Regions from separate parts of the Dickeya sp. CFBP 2040 genome, predicted to be linked through region 4. Evidence: predicted binding sites of a transcription regulator. Region 4 holds the regulator's gene; each other region holds the start of a gene.
The links. The regulator PurR, encoded in region 4, represses purine synthesis genes. The targets are predictions, from matches to a motif close to CANGCAAACGTTTGCNTG.
Positions count from the first base shown of each region.

Region 1 (5,639 bases), on a different contig from region 4:
AACAGCCTGTCGCCGGGCCAGCGTGTGCTGGCTTATGGGGAAATACGGCGCGGCAAGCTGGGCGGCGAAATGATCCATCCGGAATACCGGGTTCAGGGAGAAAGCAGCGAGGTCGAATTGCAGGAAACCCTGACGCCGGTCTACCCCACTACCGAAGGTATACGGCAGGCTACGCTGCGCAAACTGACCGATCAGGCGCTGAAACTGCTAGATACCCACCCGATTGACGAACTGCTGCCCCAGGAGATGCGCCACGGGTTGACAAGCCTGCCGGATGCATTACGGACCCTGCACCGCCCACCGCCGGATGTGAAACTGGCGGAGCTGGAACAAGGGAAACATCCGGCACAGCAGCGTCTGGTAATAGAAGAACTGCTGGCGCACCACCTGAGTATGCTGGCGGTGCGCGCGGGTGCACAACGCCACCTGGCGCTGGCGCTTGATACCAAAGACGACCTGAAACAACAACTGCTGGCCGTCCTGCCGTTCAGCCCCACCGGTGCGCAACAGCGTGTGGTGGCGGAAATCGAACAGGATATGAACAAACCGTTTCCGATGATGCGTCTGGTACAGGGCGACGTAGGCTCTGGTAAAACACTGGTAGCCGCGCTGGCAGCGCTGCGAGCCATCGCTCACGGCAAACAGGTGGCGCTGATGGCGCCGACCGAACTTCTGGCTGAGCAACACGCCGCCAACTTCCGTCGCTGGTTTGAACCGCTGGGTATTGAGGTTGGCTGGCTGGCAGGCAAGCAAAAAGGCAAGGCGCGACAGGCCCAGCAGGACGCTATCGCCAGTGGACAGGTATCTATGGTGGTCGGCACCCATGCTATTTTTCAGCAACAGGTGCAGTTCAACGGTCTGGCGCTGGTGATCATCGACGAACAACATCGCTTTGGCGTGCATCAGCGGTTGGCGTTGTGGGAAAAAGGCGAGGAGCAGGGCTTCCATCCTCATCAGTTAATCATGACTGCCACGCCGATCCCCCGGACGCTGGCGATGACCGCCTATGCCGATCTGGACACCTCGGTGATTGATGAACTACCGCCAGGTCGCACGCCGGTTACTACTGTCGCTATTCCAGATACCCGACGCGATGACATTATCCAGCGGGTGCGCAACGCCTGTCTGCAGGAAGGGCGGCAGGCGTACTGGGTCTGTACCTTGATCGAAGAATCCGAATTGCTGGAAGCGCAGGCAGCCGAAGCCACCTGTCAGGAACTGAAAGCCGCGTTGCCCGACCTCGCTGTCGGTCTGGTGCATGGCCGGATGAAAGCTCAGGAAAAGCAGGCCGTCATGGCAGCATTCAAAGCCAATCAACTCCACTTGCTGGTCGCCACCACGGTAATTGAAGTTGGGGTGGATGTGCCGAACGCCAGCCTGATGATCATCGAAAATCCGGAACGACTGGGGCTGGCGCAGTTGCATCAGTTACGTGGTCGCGTAGGGCGCGGCGCAGTCGCCTCCCACTGTGTACTGTTGTACAAATCGCCACTGAGTAAAACGGCCCAGATGCGGCTACAGGTTCTACGCGACAGCAACGACGGCTTCGTGATCGCCCAACGCGATCTGGAAATTCGGGGACCGGGTGAATTGCTGGGCACCCGTCAGACCGGTAACGCCGCCTTCAAGGTGGCGGATTTACTGCGCGATCAGGCGTTGATTCCACAGGTTCAGCGGGTGTCGCGGCATATCCATGAACACTACCCGGAACATGCCAGAGCGTTGATTGAACGCTGGTTACCAGAGCGCACCCGTTATACCAACGCCTGAGAATAACTCCAGCGCTCTATTTCCCCCACTTTGTTTCAAGTTCGCCTTATATCTGATGGTTAACAAGCCATTATGTTCCGCGATAAGTAAATCCCATCCCGCAATCGATTGCTTTTACAGTGCAGATGATTAAAATGCGCTTTTTGCCGTTCAGGAGCGCCCCACTATCATGAGTCTTTCCACCACCGAGCTACCTCAGGCCGATGCCGCCACCCCAGCGCACAGCGAACTGATTTACCGTCTGGAGGACCGGCCTCCTTTACCGCAAACCCTGTTTGCCGCCTGCCAGCATCTGCTGGCCATGTTCGTCGCGGTGATTACCCCGGCATTGCTGATTTGTCAGGCGTTGGGCCTGCCAGCGCAGGATACCCAGCACATCATCAGCATGTCGCTGTTCGCTTCCGGCCTGGCATCTATTCTGCAAATCAAAACCTGGGGACCGGTTGGCTCCGGCTTGTTGTCCATTCAGGGCACCAGCTTCAACTTCGTCACCCCGTTAATCATGGGCGGTATGGCGCTGAAAAACGGCGGTGCCGATGTGCCGACGATGATGGCAGCGCTATTCGGCACGCTGATGGTTGCCTCCTGCACTGAAATCCTGTTGTCGCGCGTTTTACACCTGGCGCGTCGCATCATCACGCCGCTGGTTTCCGGCATCGTCGTTATGATCATCGGCCTGTCGCTGATTCAGGTTGGCCTGACCTCAATCGGCGGCGGTTTTGCCGCCATGAGTAACCACACGTTCGGCGCACCGAAGAACCTGCTGCTGGCAGCCATCGTGCTGGCGGTGATCATCATCCTGAACCGTCAACGTAACCCTTACCTGCGTGTGGCGTCGCTGGTGATCGCTATGGCTGTCGGTTATCTGGCTGCCGGGCTAATGGGTATGCTGCCGGAAAGCACCGGCACATCAAACCACTCGCTGATTAACGTCCCCACCCCGTTGTACTATGGCCTTGGCTTTGACTGGAATCTTCTGATCCCGCTGATGCTGGTATTCATGGTGACCTCGCTGGAAACCATCGGTGATATCACCGCCACTTCCGACGTCTCCGAGCAGCCGGTCAGCGGCCCGCTCTACATGAAGCGCCTGAAGGGCGGCGTACTGGCGAACGGCCTGAATTCTTGCCTGTCTGCCGTGTTCAATACCTTCCCCAACTCCTGTTTTGGGCAGAACAATGGCGTGATTCAACTGACCGGGGTTGCCAGTCGCTATGTCGGTTTCGTAGTAGCGTTGATGCTGATAGTACTGGGTCTGTTCCCTGCGGTGAGCGGTTTTGTGCAGCATATTCCAGAGCCGGTTCTGGGCGGCGCAACCATCGTCATGTTCGGCACTATCGCCGCATCTGGAGTACGAATTGTCTCCCGCGAGCCGCTTAATCGTCGCGCTATTATGATCATCGCGCTGTCGCTGGCCGTTGGTCTGGGTGTCTCCCAGCAGCCGCTGATTTTGCAGTTCGCGCCGGAATGGCTGAAAACGCTGCTGTCATCAGGCATTGCTGCGGGCGGTATCACAGCGATTGTGTTGAATCTGGTCTTTCCTCACGAAAAAGCGTAAGCCGCGCTTCCAGAAATTTTTCGTCTTACGTGATAATAAGGGCCGATGGCGGTATACCCTAAATAATTCGAGTTTCAGGCAGGCGGCAAGGGAAGGAATCCCGATGAGCTTACTCAGGTAAGTGATTCGGGTGACTGAGCGCAGCCAACGCACCTGTAACTTGAAGTATGACGGGTATAATATCGGCCCTTATTTATTGTCTGTAATAAGTTACTTGTTGAGACGACTGGATAATTACGGCATAACACCATCATCCTTTGCGACTGGCGCGGACTTAAGCAATGAAACTTATCGGGAAACTTCTTCTCACGATGCTGTTACTGGCGCTACTGGCTGTGGTGGTGCTGTACGTACTGGCCCAAACTGAATGGGGTGCCAGGCATATCAGTCAGTGGGTCAATCAACGTACCGAATACCAGGTGTCATTCAGAAAGATGGCGCATGACTGGTCTTCCCCCGGCAGTATTCAATTGCTGGACGTTAATTTCGGCCATAAAAACCAACCTGTCACACTGGTCGCGCAACGCATAGCTGTGGGATTCAGCGTGCGTCAGATTACCGAGCCGCGCCATTTTTCCAGCCTGATGCTGGAAGGCGGTACGCTCAATTTGGGTCAGACCGATTTTACACTGCCGATTGAAGCGGATGTTCTGCAACTGAAAGCCATGGCTTTACATGCGCAGGATGGCGACTGGCGATTGAAAGGTGAGCAGGTAACCGGCGGTATTACTCCGTGGCAGCCAGAACCCGGCTCTCTGCTGGGTAAAAAGGCCGCTTTCCAGCTCAGTGCGAACTCCCTGCTCCTCAATGACCTGCCTGCCAGCAAAGTATTGGTGCAAGGGCAGTTTAATGGTCAGCAATTGACGCTGGAAAACCTCGGCGCCGATGTGGCGCGGGGCGAATTGACCGGTAACGCTTCCCGTGCGGCGGACGGCAGTTGGCTTGTCAATAACCTGCGGCTGAGTAATGTCCGGTTGCAAACCCGACAATCAATGGCGGATTTCTGGCAACCGATAACTCGTCTGCCTGCGGTAACCGTCAATCGCTTCGACCTGATCGATGCCCGTATCGAAGGGCAAAACTGGGCGTTTACCGATTTGGACGTCACCCTGCAAAACGTGACTTTCCGGCAGAATGACTGGCAGAGCGACGACGGCTCGCTGTCATTCAATGCTACCGATATCGTCAACGGCAACATGCATCTGGTTGACCCGATTGTCAGCCTGGTTTTGTCAAAACAGGGTGTAAACATCAAACAGTTCTCCACCCGTTGGGAAGGAGGTTTACTGCGCACCAACGGCAACTGGCAACGCAGCAACCAGCGACTGACGCTGGATGAACTGGTGGTAGCCGGCATGGAATACACGCTGCCGACGGACTGGCGTCAACGCTGGCAGCAAACGCTGCCCGACTGGCTGGCGGAAGTAGAGCTGAGAAAATTCAGCGCCAATCACAACCTGCTGATTGATATTAACCCCGCGTTCCCGTTCCAGCTCACCGCCCTGGACGGCTTCGGCAATAATCTGCTGCTGGCACGTAACCATCAGTGGGGCGTATGGCAAGGTGCTCTAAACCTGAATGCCAGTGACGCCACCTTCAACAAGGTCGATGTTCGTCGTCCCTCACTGGCGTTAAACGCTAACGACAACCAAATCACGCTGACAGATTTGAGCGCATTTACCCAAAGTGGTTTACTGGAAGCCAAGGCAGTGATTGCACAGCAGCCCACGCGAAATTTTACGCTGGATCTGACCGGCAAAGCCGTGGCGTTTGATGTGCTGACCGGATGGGGTTGGCCAACACCAGCCACCGCCCCCACCGGCAATACCAACTTGCAGTTGCATCTGAACGGTCGGCTGGAAGCGGCAAGCCCGCTTAAACCAACACTCAGCGGTTCGCTGCAAGGTATAGACAGCGCCGGGCACACCATCAGCCAGACCATGCATCAGGGAACTGTGGCAGACAGTGCGCCCGCTGCGGTCACCACACCGGCAGAACCTGCGGTATCGTCAGCTTCACCAGCATCCCCCCAGCCTTGAACACTGAAACGCTATAAAACAAACAGCCACCATCATGGTGGCTGTTTCTATATCCGACTTTAAAATCAGCGAATGGCCGATCCCCCCTGCTCCAGCGATTCATTCTGATCTGGCGGCAGCACAATGTAGACACCTTCAAACACGGCACCTTTTTTATCATTGCCAAACAGTTCTACCTGTAACTGAACCCGTGCTTTACGGCCACGAGCCAGCCGATCCAGATCGCCGCTCAGCGACCCTAAATCTGCCACCGCGCAGGGACGCCCGGTTAC
Region 1 covers NZ_JAAVXH010000086.1:42,197-47,835, forward strand. Annotated here, with positions in the region: gene recG (ATP-dependent DNA helicase RecG) at 1-1,770, shown strand, start outside; gene Dpoa2040_RS11700 (NCS2 family protein) at 1,940-3,328, shown strand; gene Dpoa2040_RS11705 (AsmA family protein) at 3,610-5,367, shown strand; gene fabY (fatty acid biosynthesis protein FabY) at 5,433-5,639, opposite strand, start outside.
Region 1: the regulator PurR is predicted to act here: its motif matches at 1,868-1,885, upstream of Dpoa2040_RS11700 (NCS2 family protein).

Region 2 (5,639 bases), on a different contig from region 4:
CGCCCCGCCAATCACCCAGGTACTGTAAACTTTCGTGATCGCCAGCACGCCGATATTCTCACCATAGGTGGTATTTGGCGTGGAACCAAAGAAACCGGACAACATGGTAGATACGCCGTTAGCGAACAAAGAACGATGCAAGCCTGGCTCGCGCATCAAATCCTTTTTCACGATATTGGCGGTCACCACCAGATGACCAACGTGCTCGGCTACCACCACCAGTGCGGCTGGCAACACCGTCAACATCGCCACCCACTCAAAGCGCGGTGTATAGAAGGTGGGTAAAGCGAACCAGTGCGCCTGAGCGATAGGAGCCAAATCCACCATGCCCATAGCAAAAGAAAGTGCATACCCCACCAATACGCCGATCAGGATTGGGATAATAGCCAGGAAACCGCGGAACAGCACAGAACCCAGCACGGTTACCGCCAGCGTTACCAGCGATACCGTCACGGTCTTGCCGTCCATTTCCGCACCCGCTGCCGGCAGTAACCCTGCCATGTTGGCAGCCACGCCAGCCAATTCCAGACCAATGACTGCAACAATCGCCCCCATCGCTGCCGGCGGGAAAATCACGTCCAGCCAGCCGGTCCCGGCTTTTTTCACCAACAATGCCACCAGACAAAACAGTGCGCCGCACAGGATAAAGCCACCCAGCGCCACTTCATATCCCTGCGGCAACAGCAGAAATACCGGTGAGAGAAATGCAAAGCTGGAACCCAGATACGCCGGTATTTTACCTTTGCAGATAAACAGATAGAGCAGCGTGCCGATGCCGTTAAACAGCAATACCGTCGCCGGATTGATCTTAAACAGAATCGGCACCAGTACGGTGGCACCGAACATCGCAAACAGATGCTGGAAACTCAGCGGTATCGTTTGCAAAAGTGGGGGGCGTTCACTGACGCCGATGGCGCGACGAGTCATCTTGTTTTCCTCTGTGTCTCAGACTGAAAAATACCGGGGAACCCGGCAGAAAGTTCAGCGCCGGCAAACACCGACGCTGAAAAAATGTCGCCATCCATGGAATGCACAGGGACAATCCGTTACGTCAGAAACGGGCAGCCCATACGCAAAAAAAAGCCGACTCTACAGTCGGCTGGCTATCACTTAGTACCAAACAGCTTGTCGCCTGCATCGCCCAGACCCGGCATGATGTAACCGTGTTCGTTGAGGCCCTTGTCAATCGAGGCGGTGTACAGTTCCACATCCGGATGCACTTTCTCCAGCGCGGCGATGCCTTCCGGCGCTGCTACCAGTACCAACACTTTAATGCTGCGGCAACCGGCTTTTTTCAGCAGGTCGATGGTTGCGATCATCGAACCGCCTGTCGCCAGCATCGGGTCTACTACCAACGCCATGCGCTCATCGATATTGGAAGCCAGTTTCTGAAAATAGGGTACCGGCTCCAGCGTCTGTTCGTCGCGGTACATCCCCACCACGCTGATACGCGCGCTCGGAACGTTTTCCAGCACCCCTTCCATCATGCCAAGGCCGGCACGCAGGATCGGCACAACAGTAATTTTCTTACCTTTGATTTGGTCAACTTCAACCGGACCGCACCAGCCTTCGATGGTCACCTTTTCCGTCGCCAGATCGGCAGTGGCTTCATAGGTCAGCAAACTACCGACTTCAGACGCCAGTTCACGGAAACGCTTGGTACTGATATCGTGCTCGCGCATCAGACCCAGTTTATGTTTGACGAGCGGGTGTTTCACCTCGACGATTTTCATTACTTTTTACTCCCCATCGGCAGTGGACGGCCAAAAAAATCGCGGGATTATACCGCTTTTTCCAATCTACGCCATAGATTCAAGTCTGATCCAAATCAAGCAGAAACGGAAATTATCGCCGCTGGCCGACAAAGACCGTTATGTTGACCTGCCGAAACCACCACACCGCAAAGACACCGCTCGCAAACGTTTGCTTACGCTGTTAGAATTAGCGCGCTCCATTTTTTAAACCAATCGTAACCTCCGTGGGGACTCCGCAGTGACCGATAAAACCTCTCTCAGCTATAAAGACGCAGGCGTGGATATTGATGCTGGCAATGCATTGGTAGACCGTATCAAAGGTGTAGTGAAACAGACCCGTCGCCCGGAAGTCATGGGAGGATTGGGCGGTTTCGGTGCCCTGTGCGCCTTACCGCAAAAATACCGCGAACCGGTACTGGTTTCCGGCACCGATGGGGTTGGCACCAAGCTGCGTCTGGCGATGGACCTGCAGCGTCACGATACGATTGGTATCGACCTGGTGGCGATGTGTGTTAACGATCTGGTGGTACAGGGCGCCGAGCCGCTGTTCTTCCTCGATTATTACGCTACCGGCAAGCTGGATGTGGATACTGCAACCCGCGTTATCACCGGTATCGCCGAAGGCTGCAAACAGTCCGGCTGTGCGCTGGTAGGTGGTGAAACCGCCGAAATGCCCGGCATGTACCACGGCGATGACTACGATGTAGCCGGTTTCTGCGTTGGCGTGGTTGAAAAAGCCAAGATTATCGACGGCAGTAAAGTACGCGAAGGCGACGCACTGATAGCCCTGGCCTCAAGCGGACCGCATTCCAACGGCTACTCATTGATCCGCAAGATCCTTGAAGTCAGCGGCGCCAACCCGGAACAGGTCCAACTGGATGGCAAACCGCTGGCAGACCATCTGCTGGCCCCGACTAAAATTTACGTGAAATCCGTGCTGTCACTGATTGAAAACATCGACGTACACGCCATTTCCCACCTGACCGGCGGCGGCTTCTGGGAAAACATTCCGCGCGTACTGCCGGAAGGTATGCAGGCGACGATCGAAGAATCCAGCTGGCAGTGGCCGCCGGTGTTCCAGTGGCTGCAGCAAAATGGCAACGTCAGCCGTCACGAAATGTATCGCACCTTTAACTGTGGCGTGGGCATGATCATCGCCCTGCCAGCCGAACAGGCGGACAAGGCTATCGCTCACCTCAACAGCAACGGCGAAACAGCCTGGAAAATCGGTGTCATTACCCGTACCGATGGCGGAGAAACCGTGGTCATCCAGTGATGAAAAACATCGTTGTCCTGATTTCAGGTCAGGGAAGCAATCTGCAGGCGTTAATTGACGCCTGCCAGCATGGTCGCATTGCCGGGCGAATTACCGCAGTATTCAGTAATAATCCGGATGCCTTCGGCCTGGAGCGAGCGCGTGACGCCGGAATCGCCGCCCACGCACTCTTGCCGGGTGACTATGCCAGCCGTGCCGATTTCGATGAAGCGCTGGCAGCAGAAATCGAAACATATCAGCCGGATGTGGTGGTATTGGCCGGGTATATGCGTATCCTCAGCGCCGGATTCGTCGCTCGTTTTCTCGGCAGGATGTTGAACATTCATCCATCGCTGTTGCCGAAATATCCCGGTTTACATACTCACCGCAAAGCGCTGGAAAACGGCGACAGCGAACACGGCACTTCAGTGCATTTCGTGACCGAAGAGCTGGACGGTGGTCCGGTTATTCTGCAAGCCAGGGTGCCGATATTCCCCGACGACACCGAGCAAGACATTCAGGAACGGGTGCAAACACAGGAACACAGCATTTATCCGCTGGTGGTAAGCTGGTTTCTGTCCGGGCGACTGACGCTGCGCAACAATCAGGCCTGGCTCGACGGCAAGGTCGTTCCCACCAGTGGCTACGCTGCCGATTAAACCTATTTTCTTCCCTTTTGCCCTGGCGCGCTGCCGGGGCATTTACCCTGAGTGATATTCCCCCGCAAACATTGCCACGCCGGAATATTGCTGCTGTCTTTATGTTCAGATAATGACATTCGTCACAAAGGTTACGGAATTGTATGTAACCGCTTTCATCAGTGTGACCTGATTCACGTAGTCTGGTGATAACGCCTGACAGAATAGGCCAGGATAGCTTGAGTGTCAGGGCAACCCTCGTGAACTTTTTCCTCTGTGGTGAGTATGAATGATTACCATCCGTGATGTCGCACGTCAGGCCGGTGTTTCCATCGCCACCGTCTCTCGTGTGCTCAATAACAACAGCGCAGTCACCCAGCAAACGCGCGAGCTGGTGTTGCTGACGGTTGAGCAGTTAGGTTACCGACCTAACGCCAATGCGCAGGCGTTGGCTTCTCAGGTCAGCGACACTATCGGCGTGGTGGTGATGGATGTGTCAGACCCGTTTTTCGGCGCGATGGTCAAAGCGGTGGATACGGTGGCGCAGCGCCTGCAAAAACATGTGCTGATTAACAACTCCTATCACCAGGAAGAAAAAGAACGACACGCTATTGAAGTACTGATTCGCCAGCGCTGCAACGCGCTAATCGTACATGCCAAAGCCTTATCCGATGAGGAATTGGCGGAGTTCATGGATCAGGTACCCGGAATGGTATTGATCAACCGGTTGCTGCCTGACTATCCACACCGCTGCGTCTGCCTCGATAACGTCAGCGGTGCCATGATGGCGACCCGAATGCTGTTACAACAAGGGCATCAGCGCATTGGCTATCTCCGCTCCAGCCATCCGATAGAGGACGTCATGGAGCGCCTTACCGGCTGGCGGCAGGCGTTGCAGGAACATGGTATCGAGCCGCCGAATGAGTGGATAGCCAGCGGCGAGCCGGACTTGCAAGGCGGTGAAACGGCAATGGTGGAATTGCTGGGGCACAACCAGCAGCTCACGGCAGTATTCACCTACAACGATGGCATGGCGGCTGGCGCACTGATGGCACTAAAAGATAACGGTATTCCGGTACCGGAACGGTTTTCGGTGGTCGGTTTCGATGATATCCCGATTTCTCGTTACACCGACCCGCGTCTGACAACCATCCGTTACCCTATTGTTTCCATGGCGAAAATCGCTACCGAACTGGCGCTAAAAGGCGCAGCCGGGCTGTTGGACCCAACAGCCAGACACTGCTTTATGCCGACGCTGGTAAAGCGACACTCGGTAGCCACATGTGAAAATGTGGATGCGGTCACTAAATCTTTTAAATCACCGATGTAACCGCTTTCAATTTGTGAGTAAATTCACAGTTAATTAACATTGCGCTCTCTATCATGATGGCGTACTGCGTAGGCCGGACGCCTTGCAACACGGTCGCCCAGTCAGTTGAATCGTTAGCGGCCGCCACGGCGAAAACGTTCACAATACCGATTTCAGGACGCTATCTGTTTCAGGATGCATATCAGGCCGCGCCGCCGAGCAGGCGAGCACGGTCTGAAAACAGGGAAGTCAGGCTTTAAGCGGGCCATGCCTGCAATCTCCGTCAGCCCGGCGCTATTACGCCATGCTGACGATAACTAACTGACTGCCGTACTACGTCTATCCTGCGTCGTATGGCCGGACTGAGAACTACCCTGCATAAACCCGGAGATATCATGAATAAGAAGATTTTCACTCTCACTGCCCTGGTTGCCAGCATGATGTTCGGAGCCACTGCCCATGCTGCAGACACCCGTATCGGCGTCACCATCTACAAATACGACGATAACTTCATGTCGATGGTGCGCAAGGATATTGAAAAAGAAGCTAAAGCTCTGGGTGGCGTCGAACTACTGATGAACGACTCACAAAACGACCAATCCAAACAGAACGATCAGGTAGACGTGCTGCTGGCTAAAGGCGTGAAAGCACTGGCTATCAACCTTGTTGACCCGGCAGCTGCT
Region 2 covers NZ_JAAVXH010000090.1:7,317-12,955, forward strand. Annotated here, with positions in the region: gene uraA (uracil permease) at 1-927, opposite strand, end outside; gene upp (uracil phosphoribosyltransferase) at 1,107-1,733, opposite strand; gene purM (phosphoribosylformylglycinamidine cyclo-ligase) at 1,993-3,030, shown strand; gene purN (phosphoribosylglycinamide formyltransferase) at 3,030-3,668, shown strand; gene galS (HTH-type transcriptional regulator GalS) at 3,937-4,977, shown strand; gene mglB (galactose/glucose ABC transporter substrate-binding protein MglB) at 5,352-5,639, shown strand, end outside.
Region 2: the regulator PurR is predicted to act here: its motif matches at 3,905-3,922, upstream of galS (HTH-type transcriptional regulator GalS).

Region 3 (5,639 bases), on a different contig from region 4:
ATCAACAAACTGGACGCACGCCAATGGCCGAACAGGCGCTTGCTCAGGGCAAAAATGACGATTTCCGCTACCACCCCCAGCGACCAAAGATAACCGATAACGGCGGCGGAATACCCCGACTGTTGCCAGTAAATCACACTGAAACCGTAATAAGCGGCATGAGCGCCCTGTAGCAAAGACACGCACAGTAAAAAACGCCAGACTGCTGGCTCACGCAGCAAGACCAGCCACGGCGTAGCGGTTGTTTGCGTAGGGTGACGTGTGGCTGACGCAGGCATCACATGCGGTTTCAACGCCATACTCAGCAACATCGATAACAGCGCCGCCGCCAATGTTGCTGAAATCGCCTGATGTCCCCAGAACGTGGCCAGTTGCCCGGTAAGGGCGGAGCCTATCACGAACGCGATAGAACCCCAGAGTCTCACCCGACCATAATCAAGGGGGAACTGTTTTTGCCAGGTCGCGGCCAGCGCATCGGTAAGCGGAATCAATGGCGCGAAGAACAGGTTGAAACCAACCATCACCAGCATTAGCCATAACCAGGCACTGCCCAGCCAGAAACCAGCGAATGTCAACACCGACAGCAATGCCAATCCTCTCAGTACGGTAATCAGTCGGGCGGGATCGTTCACCAACGGTGTAATGAACAGGTTGCCAACGAATCTCGACACCAGCCCGGTGCCAAGCAGAATGCCGATTGCCTCGGCAGATAACCCTTCTCCCTTGAGCCAGCCGCCCCAAAAGGGCAAAAAAACGCCATAACTGAAAAAATAGGTGAAATAGCCGAGCGCCAGCCAGTATGTGGATTGAAGAACCATGTTGTTTCCCCTCTGCGGTCGATTACTCTGGCAGAGAGCAGGAACAGACGCAACGGGAAGAGAAAAAACAAACGCCAGCCCGAAGGCTGGCGTTGGCAACACGTCCGAACCCGTCGGACGCATCCGGCTGATTATCAGGCGTAAACCGGGAAACGGACGCAGACATCCAGAACTTTCTGTTTTACGCGCTCAATAACGGCGTCGTCATTGATGTTGTCCAGCACATCACAAATCCAACCAGCCAGCTCACGCACTTCTGCTTCTTTGAAGCCGCGCCGGGTAGCAGCCGGCGTACCAATACGAATACCGGAGGTCACAAACGGACTCTTCGGATCGTTCGGCACGCTGTTTTTATTTACAGTGATGTTGGCACGACCCAACGCGGCATCCGCCTCTTTACCGGTCAGATTTTTGCTGACCAGATCCAGCAGGAACAGGTGATTATCGGTACCGCCAGATACCACGTTGAACCCGCGAGACAGGAACACTTCCACCATCGCTTTGGCGTTTTTGGCTACCTGCTGCTGATACGTTTTGAACTCCGGCTCCATCGCCTCTTTCAGCGCCACGGCTTTACCGGCAATGACATGCATCAACGGGCCGCCCTGTCCGCCAGGGAACACGGCAGAATTCAGTTTTTTGTACAGATCCTCGTCGCCGCCTTTGGCCAGAATCAGGCCGCCACGCGGACCTGCCAGCGTTTTATGGGTGGTGGTGGTCACGATATGTGCGTGCGGAACCGGGTTCGGGTAAACACCAGCAGCAACCAGACCAGCCACATGCGCCATGTCGACGAACAGATAAGCGCCGATGCTGTCGGCGATTTCACGCATCTTCGCCCAGTCAACGATGCCGGAATAGGCGGAGAAACCGCCCACGATCATTTTCGGCTTGTGAGTGCGAGCCAGTTCGGCCATTTCGTCGTAGTTGATTTTGCCGCTATCATCAATGCCGTAAGGCACGACGTTATACAATTTACCAGACAAGTTGACCGGAGAGCCGTGAGTCAGGTGGCCGCCGTGCGCCAGATTCATCCCCAGAATGGTGTCGCCCGGCTGCAACAGCGCAGTATAGACAGCAAAGTTAGCCTGAGAACCAGAGTGCGGTTGCACGTTGGCATAATCGGCGCCAAACAGTTCCTTAGCGCGGTCAATCGCCAGTTGCTCAACCACATCAACGTATTCGCAACCGCCGTAGTAACGTTTGCCCGGATACCCTTCGGCGTATTTATTAGTCAGTTGAGACCCCTGGGCCTGCATGACGCGTGGACTGGTATAGTTTTCTGACGCAATCAGTTCAATGTGCTCTTCCTGACGCACCACTTCTTGCTGCATTGCTTGCCATAGTTCGGCATCGTAATCGGCAATGTTCATTTCACGCTTTAACATCCGCATCTCCTGACTCAGCTAACTTGCTTCTTTATTAAAAATCACCCAGAGGGGCGTGGGCACATAGTGTAAACCGTTTTTGACTGGCGATGATAGAGCTTGACAGAGGTTTTTACGCAAACGATTAGCTTCAGGCCACACAAGGCTTTTCATCTTGCCGGGATTTACCGTCCTGGCTGACTTTTTCTCATCTGCCACCTGCATTTTTTTCATGCACGGCATTCTGTCTCACTACACCGCTTTCCATAACATCACAGCGCAAAATATTTACGGGCAACACCCATTCAATAATAGCCGTTTTAAATGCCACCTTAACGACACCAACAATACTGACGTTCACACTGGATAGCAGAGGCAAAACTACGGCTAACTGGCAAAAGTATTTACCCAGCGGAAAAACGACATTACAAGATAATATAATCAACAATGTTATTTAATTTATGTTATGGATATATTACCGAGCTGTTTTATTTCCCAACGATAAATACCGGGGGGAATAAAATCCAGGGGGGACTACAGTTTGATCTCGCTGTTTATTCCCGAACTCAACAATGATCAGCCGCCTGCAAAAATCAATAAATAACATGTATGAAAATCACTTTTTGGCTTTCAACAACACTGCCACTAAAAGTTAGCTTGCTTTTTATTATAACATTATAGGTTTTCAGGCATTGGCAACACTTACTAATTCATAAAACCCTATTTAATAAAAACAGAATCAATTCTTAGCCATCCTATTTATTTCAGGAAAAAATACCGAAAAAAAACACTAAATTTAAAATAAAATTTAATTCAACCTCTATGAACACAAGTTACCCGCCTCGATCACACTTTAGATTAAATTAATAAGCATCATAAAAAAAACGCGATTTTGATCGCAAAAACCCTAATCAAAAATGCTTAAAAATTCGCCCTGCCACATTACGGAATGTCGTTTCATTTTTTAAAGAATGATTTTTTATTTTTTAACAACCAGTTTGGATTAGCGCCAACAGCGCAAGGAAATAGTCTATGAACAACACCCACGTATTTTCTGCTGGAACCAAAAGTGTACTGGCAGCCATTGTTGCCACCGCGATGATGACTACAGCCGCCCACGCAGCCAGCCTGCAAACCACCAAAGCAACAGAAACAGCCTCAACCGGCTGGGCAACACAGACGACCGGCACCACCGGTGGCGCCAAAGCAGCGTCAGCCAAAATCTATGCAGTAAAAAATATCAGCGAATTTAAAGCCGCGCTGAACGGTTCGGATACCGATCCTAAAATTATCCAGGTCACTGGGGCCATTGATATCAGTGGTGGAAAAGCCTACACCAGCTTTGATGATCAGAAAGCTCGCAGCCAGATCAGCATTCCGTCTAACACCACCATCATTGGCATCGGCAGCAACGGCAAATTTACTAACGGCTCTTTGGTTATCAAAGGCGTGAGCAATATTATCCTGCGTAACCTGTACCTCGAAACGCCGGTAGATGTAGCACCGCATTACGAAGAAGGGGATGGCTGGAACGCCGAGTGGGATGCAGCAGTAATCGATAACTCCGACCACGTTTGGGTTGACCATGTTACCGTCAGCGATGGCAGCTTCACCGACGACAAGTACACCACCAAAAACGGTGAGAAATATGTACAGCACGATGGTTCGTTGGATATCAAGAAAGGGTCTGACTACATCACCGTTTCCTACAGCCGCTTCGAACTGCACGACAAGACCATCCTGATCGGCCACAGTGACAGCAATGGTGCGCAAGACTCCGGCAAACTGCGCGTGACGTTCCACAACAACGTGTTTGACCGCGTTACCGAACGTACCCCACGCGTACGCTTTGGTAGTATTCACGCTTACAACAACGTCTATCTGGGCGATGTGAAGAACAGCACCTACCCATACCTGTACAGCTTCGGTCTTGGCACCAGCGGCAGCATTTTATCTGAAGGCAACTACCTCAATATCGCCAATCTGAAATCAAACTGTGCTGTTGTGAAGTCATTCAATAGCAAAGTGTTCTCCGATAATGGTTCACTGATTAACGGCGGCGATGCCGGATTGGATAATTGCGGCTTTACCGCCTACAAACCGACGCTGCCGTACAAATATTCTGTACAGAAAATCAGCAGCAGCGTTGCCGATAGCATCAACAGCAACGCAGGTTACGGCAAACTGTAATTTTTCTGCCAGAGAAAACCGCGGCCACCTGAAAAAGTGGCCGTTTTTTGCATAGATTCAGTCGCAGGGAAAAACGGTGATCATCATGCTAGCAACGACATGGAAACAGACGCTTTTTCTCAGTTCCCTGTTTTGTCTGCCATTGTCTTTTGCACAGGCTGAAAGTACCACGCCAGCAGCACCGGTTTCCCCCTCTCAGCCAGCATTCAATATCACTACGTTGGCAGCCAATACCTTGATTAGCGGTCAGGTGGCCTATCGTGACATACGCTTTCCTGCCACGTTACTCATCAAAGACCAACGCGGTATAGCGCGCAATGTAACAACCGATCTTCAGGGACGGTTTTATGCCGACGTCTCCTCACTGGTCACGCCCTTGCGCCTGTCTGCCGTTGAAGCTGGCGGACAACATTGCCTTGCAAGCAACCAGCTCCGCGCCGTCTGCCTGAGCGCGTTGGTTCCCCAACTGCGTAACGGCCACGACAATCGCATTAATATCAACCCGTTGACTGATCGCATTCTGTCCGATGTCGCTGCCTCGGCCGGTTATATTGGTCCGCAACAACTGATTGATGCCACTACCTTGCCATCCTTATCGACCACTGCCTGGGAAACCGCTTATCACGAATTCCACACTGGTTTTGATGAGGCCTTAAAACAGGCCGGTATGACTGTTCCAGCCGAGTTCGATCCGTTGACGTATCCAGATGCACTAACGCCAGCCTTCACACAGGTTCTTCAGCTTATCAACCACGCACGCAATTACCACAACGACAGCGGCCAGGCTGGGCACACCGTGTTAACTGACATCACGTTTCGTCCGATCATCGGATTGAATGCCTCCGGCAGTTACGAACCATTGGATCTGACCCGCGCCAGCCAATACCGCAACGCGCTGGAGAGGGCGCATACCCGCATTTTCATCGTTAGCGACTCCACCGCAGCAACCTACGAGAAAGCACGCTTTCCCCGCACGGGCTGGGGCCAGGTATTTGAGCAACAGTTCCAGCCCGACAGTCCTATTACCATCGTCAACGGTGCCCGCTCAGGGCGCAGTTCACGTGATTACTACTACGAAGGTTGGTTCCGCCAAATGGAATCGTTTATGCGACCGGGCGATTATCTGTTTATTGGTATGGGACACAACGATCAAAACTGCGACAGACAGAAAGCTGTTCGTGGTGCAGCGGATGTCGCCAATCTTTGCACCTACCCGAATAACGCCGATGGCAGGCCGCAATACCCACAGGGCAAACCGGAGATG
Region 3 covers NZ_JAAVXH010000098.1:33,530-39,168, forward strand. Annotated here, with positions in the region: gene Dpoa2040_RS15905 (3-phenylpropionate MFS transporter) at 1-818, opposite strand, end outside; gene glyA (serine hydroxymethyltransferase) at 953-2,206, opposite strand; gene Dpoa2040_RS15915 (polysaccharide lyase) at 3,218-4,375, shown strand; gene paeY (pectin acetylesterase PaeY) at 4,461-5,639, shown strand, end outside.
Region 3: the regulator PurR is predicted to act here: its motif matches at 2,320-2,337, upstream of glyA (serine hydroxymethyltransferase).

Region 4 (5,639 bases):
TTTTCAAGTGTCGTTGTCGTCATTCTATTGCTTCCTCAAGCGCGTGATGATCAGCCTGTCAACGGCTGGTCATGTGACTCGCGGCAGACTATCGCATACCGCTTCTTTATATTTTGTATTCTAACGATAGCGACGACCACAAAAAAACGCTATCTTTTGTAAGGTCTTATTCATCGCCCCATCCATCCGCACAGGACAACGCTAATTTGTTTAATAATTAAGCAGCAAATACCGTTATTAACGTTTTCTCACTATTTTGTAGTAACATTGCATTATCACCTGCTTTTTTATCAGGTCATTTTCGGGAATACTGTAAACAGTGAACGATTGAGGACAACTTTCGGTCAAAATTATTATGCGTTTATTTATTACGCTTTTTTTATTATTTTTCAGTAACCTGTTTTTTAATCTGGCGAACGCTAATCCACATGGGTCTGCGGTATTACCGCGCAAAAACGGTGTGGAAGCGGCGAATAACGCTATTGATGAATCTAAGAAAAGCAAAGCAGCCAAAAACACCAACAAAAAAGGCGCAGCGCCGACACATAACAAAAAACCGGAAAAAACGACTAAGGCTGCACCGGTCAAAACAGCATCGGTTCACGATAAAAACAGCAAACCGCACAATGACAAAAAGCCGTTGATGGCCGCCAGCTCGTCCCATTCGACCAACAAGAAACAGCAAGAAAAAAATCTTCAGGCCAAAGCGCCAGCAGGCAAAACCACGAAAAAAAGCGCCTCTGCTCAGACCCATAGCAGCCACAAAGCACATGAAGCTGTGATTGCCAAAACCACAAGCAAAAAAGGTAGGCAGGACAAAACTGCGCCGTCCCTTAACGCCACTCACCAAAAACGGTATCAACACGCTAAACTGACCGCCATGAACAAGCTGATGAGTCAAATCGGCAAACGTTATCATTGGGGTGGCGCTACGCCACGTTCTGGCTTCGACTGCAGCGGATTGGTCTACTACGCCTATAAAGATGTAGTGAAAATTCAAATCCCGCGTACAGCCAATGAGATGTTCCACCTGCGTGATGCCGCGCCGATCAAGAAAAGCGAGTTGGAAAGCGGTGACCTGGTGTTCTTCCACATCACCAACCGCGGTGCTGCCGACCATGTGGGTGTCTATCTCGGTAATGGTCGCTTCATTCAGTCACCGCGCTCCGGTGCAGACATTAAAATCAGCAAACTGAGCGAAGATTACTGGCAAGATCATTATGTTGGCGCTCGCCGCGTGGTCACACCCAAAACCATCCGTTAAGCAACAACCGGCTGGAATACTGTTGAATGAATATTTCCGTTGAATAAGACACGTTGAGATAACACAACTTGAGATAACACAAAAGGGGCGTTATGCCCCTTTTGGTGTATTTGATGCTGATAAAGATACCGGTTTTTGATACCGATAGATTTCACCGCCGATGATGAGAACACCAGTTGCAATCAGTTCAGTATCGCACTCAGACTAAAGACAATGATCATCGCCAGCGTAGCCACCGTGGTGAACAGTGACATTTTCAGATTAGTATCCATATATTCTCCTGTTATTGACTGATATCACGTCATGTCTGAGTAAGCCCCGGCAGGCGGGGAATCACACAAAATATAGGTGTATTATGACTCAACCGAGGTCAAAAAACCGAATTCTGCGTCACAGAGATAACACGAATTGCCTCTTCCACTTTTGCTCTAAATCGGCCAAAATCCGCAGTTTACGATATACACTGCGTTGGTCGATGCGTCAGTCCTCCCTTCAGCTACAACCTCGGCATGTCTCCTCCTGAATGTTGCCTTGCTTGTCTGGCAGGAGAAAATTTCACGCAGGCAAACGATTAACAACATATTTACTGCTGTAACAGATGAGTTCAGGAGTCACTTTAGATGGCAACGATCAAAGATGTGGCAAAACGCGCGGGCGTTTCAACCACAACCGTATCACACGTGATCAATAAAACACGTTTCGTCGCCGAAGAGACCAAGGCTGCGGTGCGCGCAGCGATTGATGAATTGCATTATTCACCCAGTGCAGTGGCCCGTAGCCTGAAAGTCAACCACACCAAATCTATCGGCCTGCTGGCAACCTCCAGCGAAGCGCCCTATTTCGCCGAAATTATCGAGGCGGTGGAAAACAGCTGCTACGCCAGAGGTTACACGCTAATCCTGTGCAACTCCCACAACAATCAGGATAAGCAGCGTGCTTACCTATCCATGCTGGCACAAAAGCGGGTCGATGGGCTGTTGGTGATGTGTGCTGAGTATCCGCCTGAATTGTTGTCCATGCTGGCGGACTATCGTCACATCCCGATGGTGGTGATGGACTGGGGCGAAGCCCATAACGATTTTACCGATACTATTATTGATAATGCATTTGCGGGCGGCTACATGGCCGGGCGCTATCTGATTGAGCGTGGTCACCGTGACATCGGCGCTATTCCCGGCTCTCAGGGGCGCAATACGGGCAGCGGGCGTTACCTGGGGTTCCTGAAAGCGTTGAAAGAGGCTGATATTCCCTTACGGGAAGACTGGGTGGTTCAGGGCGACTTTGAGCCAGAGTCCGGCTACAAAGCGATGCACCAGATTCTGGCCCAGAAACAACGGCCAACGGCAGTATTCTGCGGCGGCGATATCATGGCGATGGGTGCCATTTGCGCTGCTGACGAGCTGGGTCTGCGTGTGCCACAGGATATTTCGGTGATCGGTTACGACAATGTACGTCACTCCCGATATTTTACTCCCGCACTGACCACCATTCATCAACCCAAGGAACGACTGGGGCAAGCGGCGTTCTCCATGCTGCTTGACCGTATTACCAGTAAACGCGAGGAAGCCCAAACCATCGAAGTACATCCGACCTTAATTGAACGTCGTTCAGTCGCTGATGGCCCGTACCGCGATTACCGCCGTTAAAATCCAGACAATTCTCTATCTCGCTGCCTGACGACTCGAAATCATGCGGCGTACCGCGCTACGCATGGCCGCGACGAGTGCCGCAACTGCCGAAAAGGCATGACTCAACGTGCTGCTTTAATCCGACGAATCTTGCCGACGGATTAAAGCCGTCATACAATTGACTGTATAGTTGATGACAACAATTATGATCATGCGATGTATTAAACGCATCGCCTCATTTTTTCTATTCCACCTGCTGACCGTCGCATCTCTTATTTGGTTTCAGCCTTGGTAGATATCTTTGTACCAGCTTTTCTCTTACTTTCCTCTGAGACGCTCAGGGATAGACGATGGTTCGGGTCTATCAAAGCCCGTCATGGTTATGTTGTCTAAATTACTCCTTGCAAAAGCATTTATTTGGCAAGGTAGGGAGAAGTTATGAGTTCATCCTATGTTGAGGAACTGGGGACACCCAATCTACCTTGGTTCCAAATCGTTAATGAAATGCTATCCACCGCCGACATCGCGATTAACGGTTCTCGTCCATTTGATATTCAGGTCCGCAACCCTGAGATGTATAAGCGCGTATTGCGTGATGGCTCGCTCGGATTAGGCGAAAGTTATATGGATGGCTGGTGGGAGTGTGAACGACTGGACATGTTTTTCCACCGTGTGATACGTACCCGACTGGAAAACCAACTACCGCATCGCTGGCAAGATACATTACGGATCCTGATAGCACGGTTGACCAATCTGCAATCTCGCCGCCGTTCCTGGATCGTGGGTAAAGAGCATTACGACCTTGGTAACGATCTTTTCACCCTGATGCTCGATCCTTACTTACAGTATTCTTGTGGTTACTGGACGAAAGCCGAAACGCTTGAACAGGCACAACAAGACAAGCTGCGCCTCATTTGTGAAAAGTTGCAGTTACGTCGTGGCATGACGCTGCTGGATATTGGTTGCGGCTGGGGTGGACTGGCGGAATTCGCCGCACGTCATTACGGCGTCAGTGTCACGGGCGTTACCATATCCCGCGAACAGCAGGTGCTGGCACAGCAACGCTGTCAGGATTTGGAAGTTACCATCATGCTGCAAGACTACCGTGACCTAGACCGGCAGTTTGATCGTATCGTTTCTGTCGGCATGTTCGAACATGTCGGACCGAAAAATTATCCCACCTACTTTCAGGTTGTGAGAAAAAACCTCAAACCTAATGGGTTGTTCCTGCTGCACACTATCGGCACCAATGAAACCAATCTGAAAGTTGACTCCTGGATGAACAAATACATTTTCCCCAACTACTGCCTGCCTTCAGTGCAGCATATCGCACAAGCCAGCGAACCCTATCTGGTAATGGAAGACTGGCACAATTTCGGCGCAGATTATGACCGCACGCTGATGGCCTGGCATGAACGATTCCAGCAACACTGGCCAACCTTGTCGGAGCGTTATTCCGAACGTTTCCAGCGAATGTTCAGTTACTATCTTAACGTCTGTGCTGGCTCGTTCCGAGCACGCGATATTCATCTCTGGCAGGTACTATTTAGCGCGGATGGCGTGGAAGGTGGTTTGCGAGTACCCAGATAACAATTAGCTTCTGGCGAATATCGCCGCTTCAATAACAAAACCGGCAGACAATTGCCGGTTTTGCTTATGCTCAAAGCAAAGTTGCGAGGAAGCAGCTTATTCGCCCTGCTCTACCTGTGCCGCCGCCTGTGCTTGCTGCTGTGCCTGACGAGCCAGAACACGTTCAACCGTATCGATAATGGCCTGGGTTTGCGGGTCGATTTCGATGTTAATACGATCACCCAATCGTTTCTGGCCTAGCGTCGTGCGCAGGAGTGTTTCCGGAATCAGGTGCACGCAAAAACGGCTGCGAGTCACTTCGCCCACCGTCAGGCTGATGCCGTCAATACCGATGAATCCTTTGTGCAGCACATATTTCATCTGTGATTCATCAGACAACCGGAACCAGATCTGATGATTATGTTCCGACGTCAGAATTTTCACGATCTCCGCCGTACACATAATATGGCCGGACATCACATGCCCACCGATCTCATCACCATATTTGGCCGCACGCTCTACATTAACCCGATCACCCACGTTTACGTCACCCAGATTGGTCAGCCGCAACGTCTCTTTGATCAGGTCAAAACTGACCCGATCACCATCGATTCCGGTAACAGTCAGACAACAGCCATTGTGCGCTACGGAAGCGCCCGTTTCCAACCCCGGCAGCAGTTCGGGGGGCAGTTGTACCACATGAGTGCGAAAATTGGGTTTTTCATCGACAGACACGACAGTCGCCGTGCCCTGAACAATACCGGTAAACATGGTGTTGACCTTGCCTCCTGATCAGTAATAGGCGTGAACGCGCGACGACAGTGGTATGACACGACTGAGCCATGTTTGGAAGTGGCTACGTTCACTCATGTCAGGCAGTTTGCACCATATCATCAGGAAAACCAACGGGATCATGCCCGGCGAGTCAATCATTGGTTTACTGTTGGCAAATCGTTACAATAGTTCATCTTTTTTCGTACAAATAAAGGATGATTGTCTTTCTCTCCTCATTAGAGATCTCTCTCCATCCTGCTTTAGGAAGGTGTTTTCGTGCAGAAGTACTTATCAGAAGCCCGTCATTTGCTGGCGCTGGCTATTCCGGTCATCATCGCGCAAGTATCGCAAACCTCAATGGGTGTGGTGGATACCATTATGGCTGGTTCCTACAGCGCCACCGA
Region 4 covers NZ_JAAVXH010000033.1:76,556-82,194, forward strand. Annotated here, with positions in the region: gene Dpoa2040_RS05075 (Grx4 family monothiol glutaredoxin) at 1-23, opposite strand, end outside; gene Dpoa2040_RS05080 (C40 family peptidase) at 356-1,264, shown strand; gene Dpoa2040_RS05085 (YnhF family membrane protein) at 1,447-1,536, opposite strand; gene purR (HTH-type transcriptional repressor PurR) at 1,885-2,910, shown strand; gene cfa (cyclopropane fatty acyl phospholipid synthase) at 3,331-4,482, shown strand; gene Dpoa2040_RS05100 (riboflavin synthase subunit alpha) at 4,579-5,232, opposite strand; gene Dpoa2040_RS05105 (MATE family efflux transporter) at 5,512-5,639, shown strand, end outside.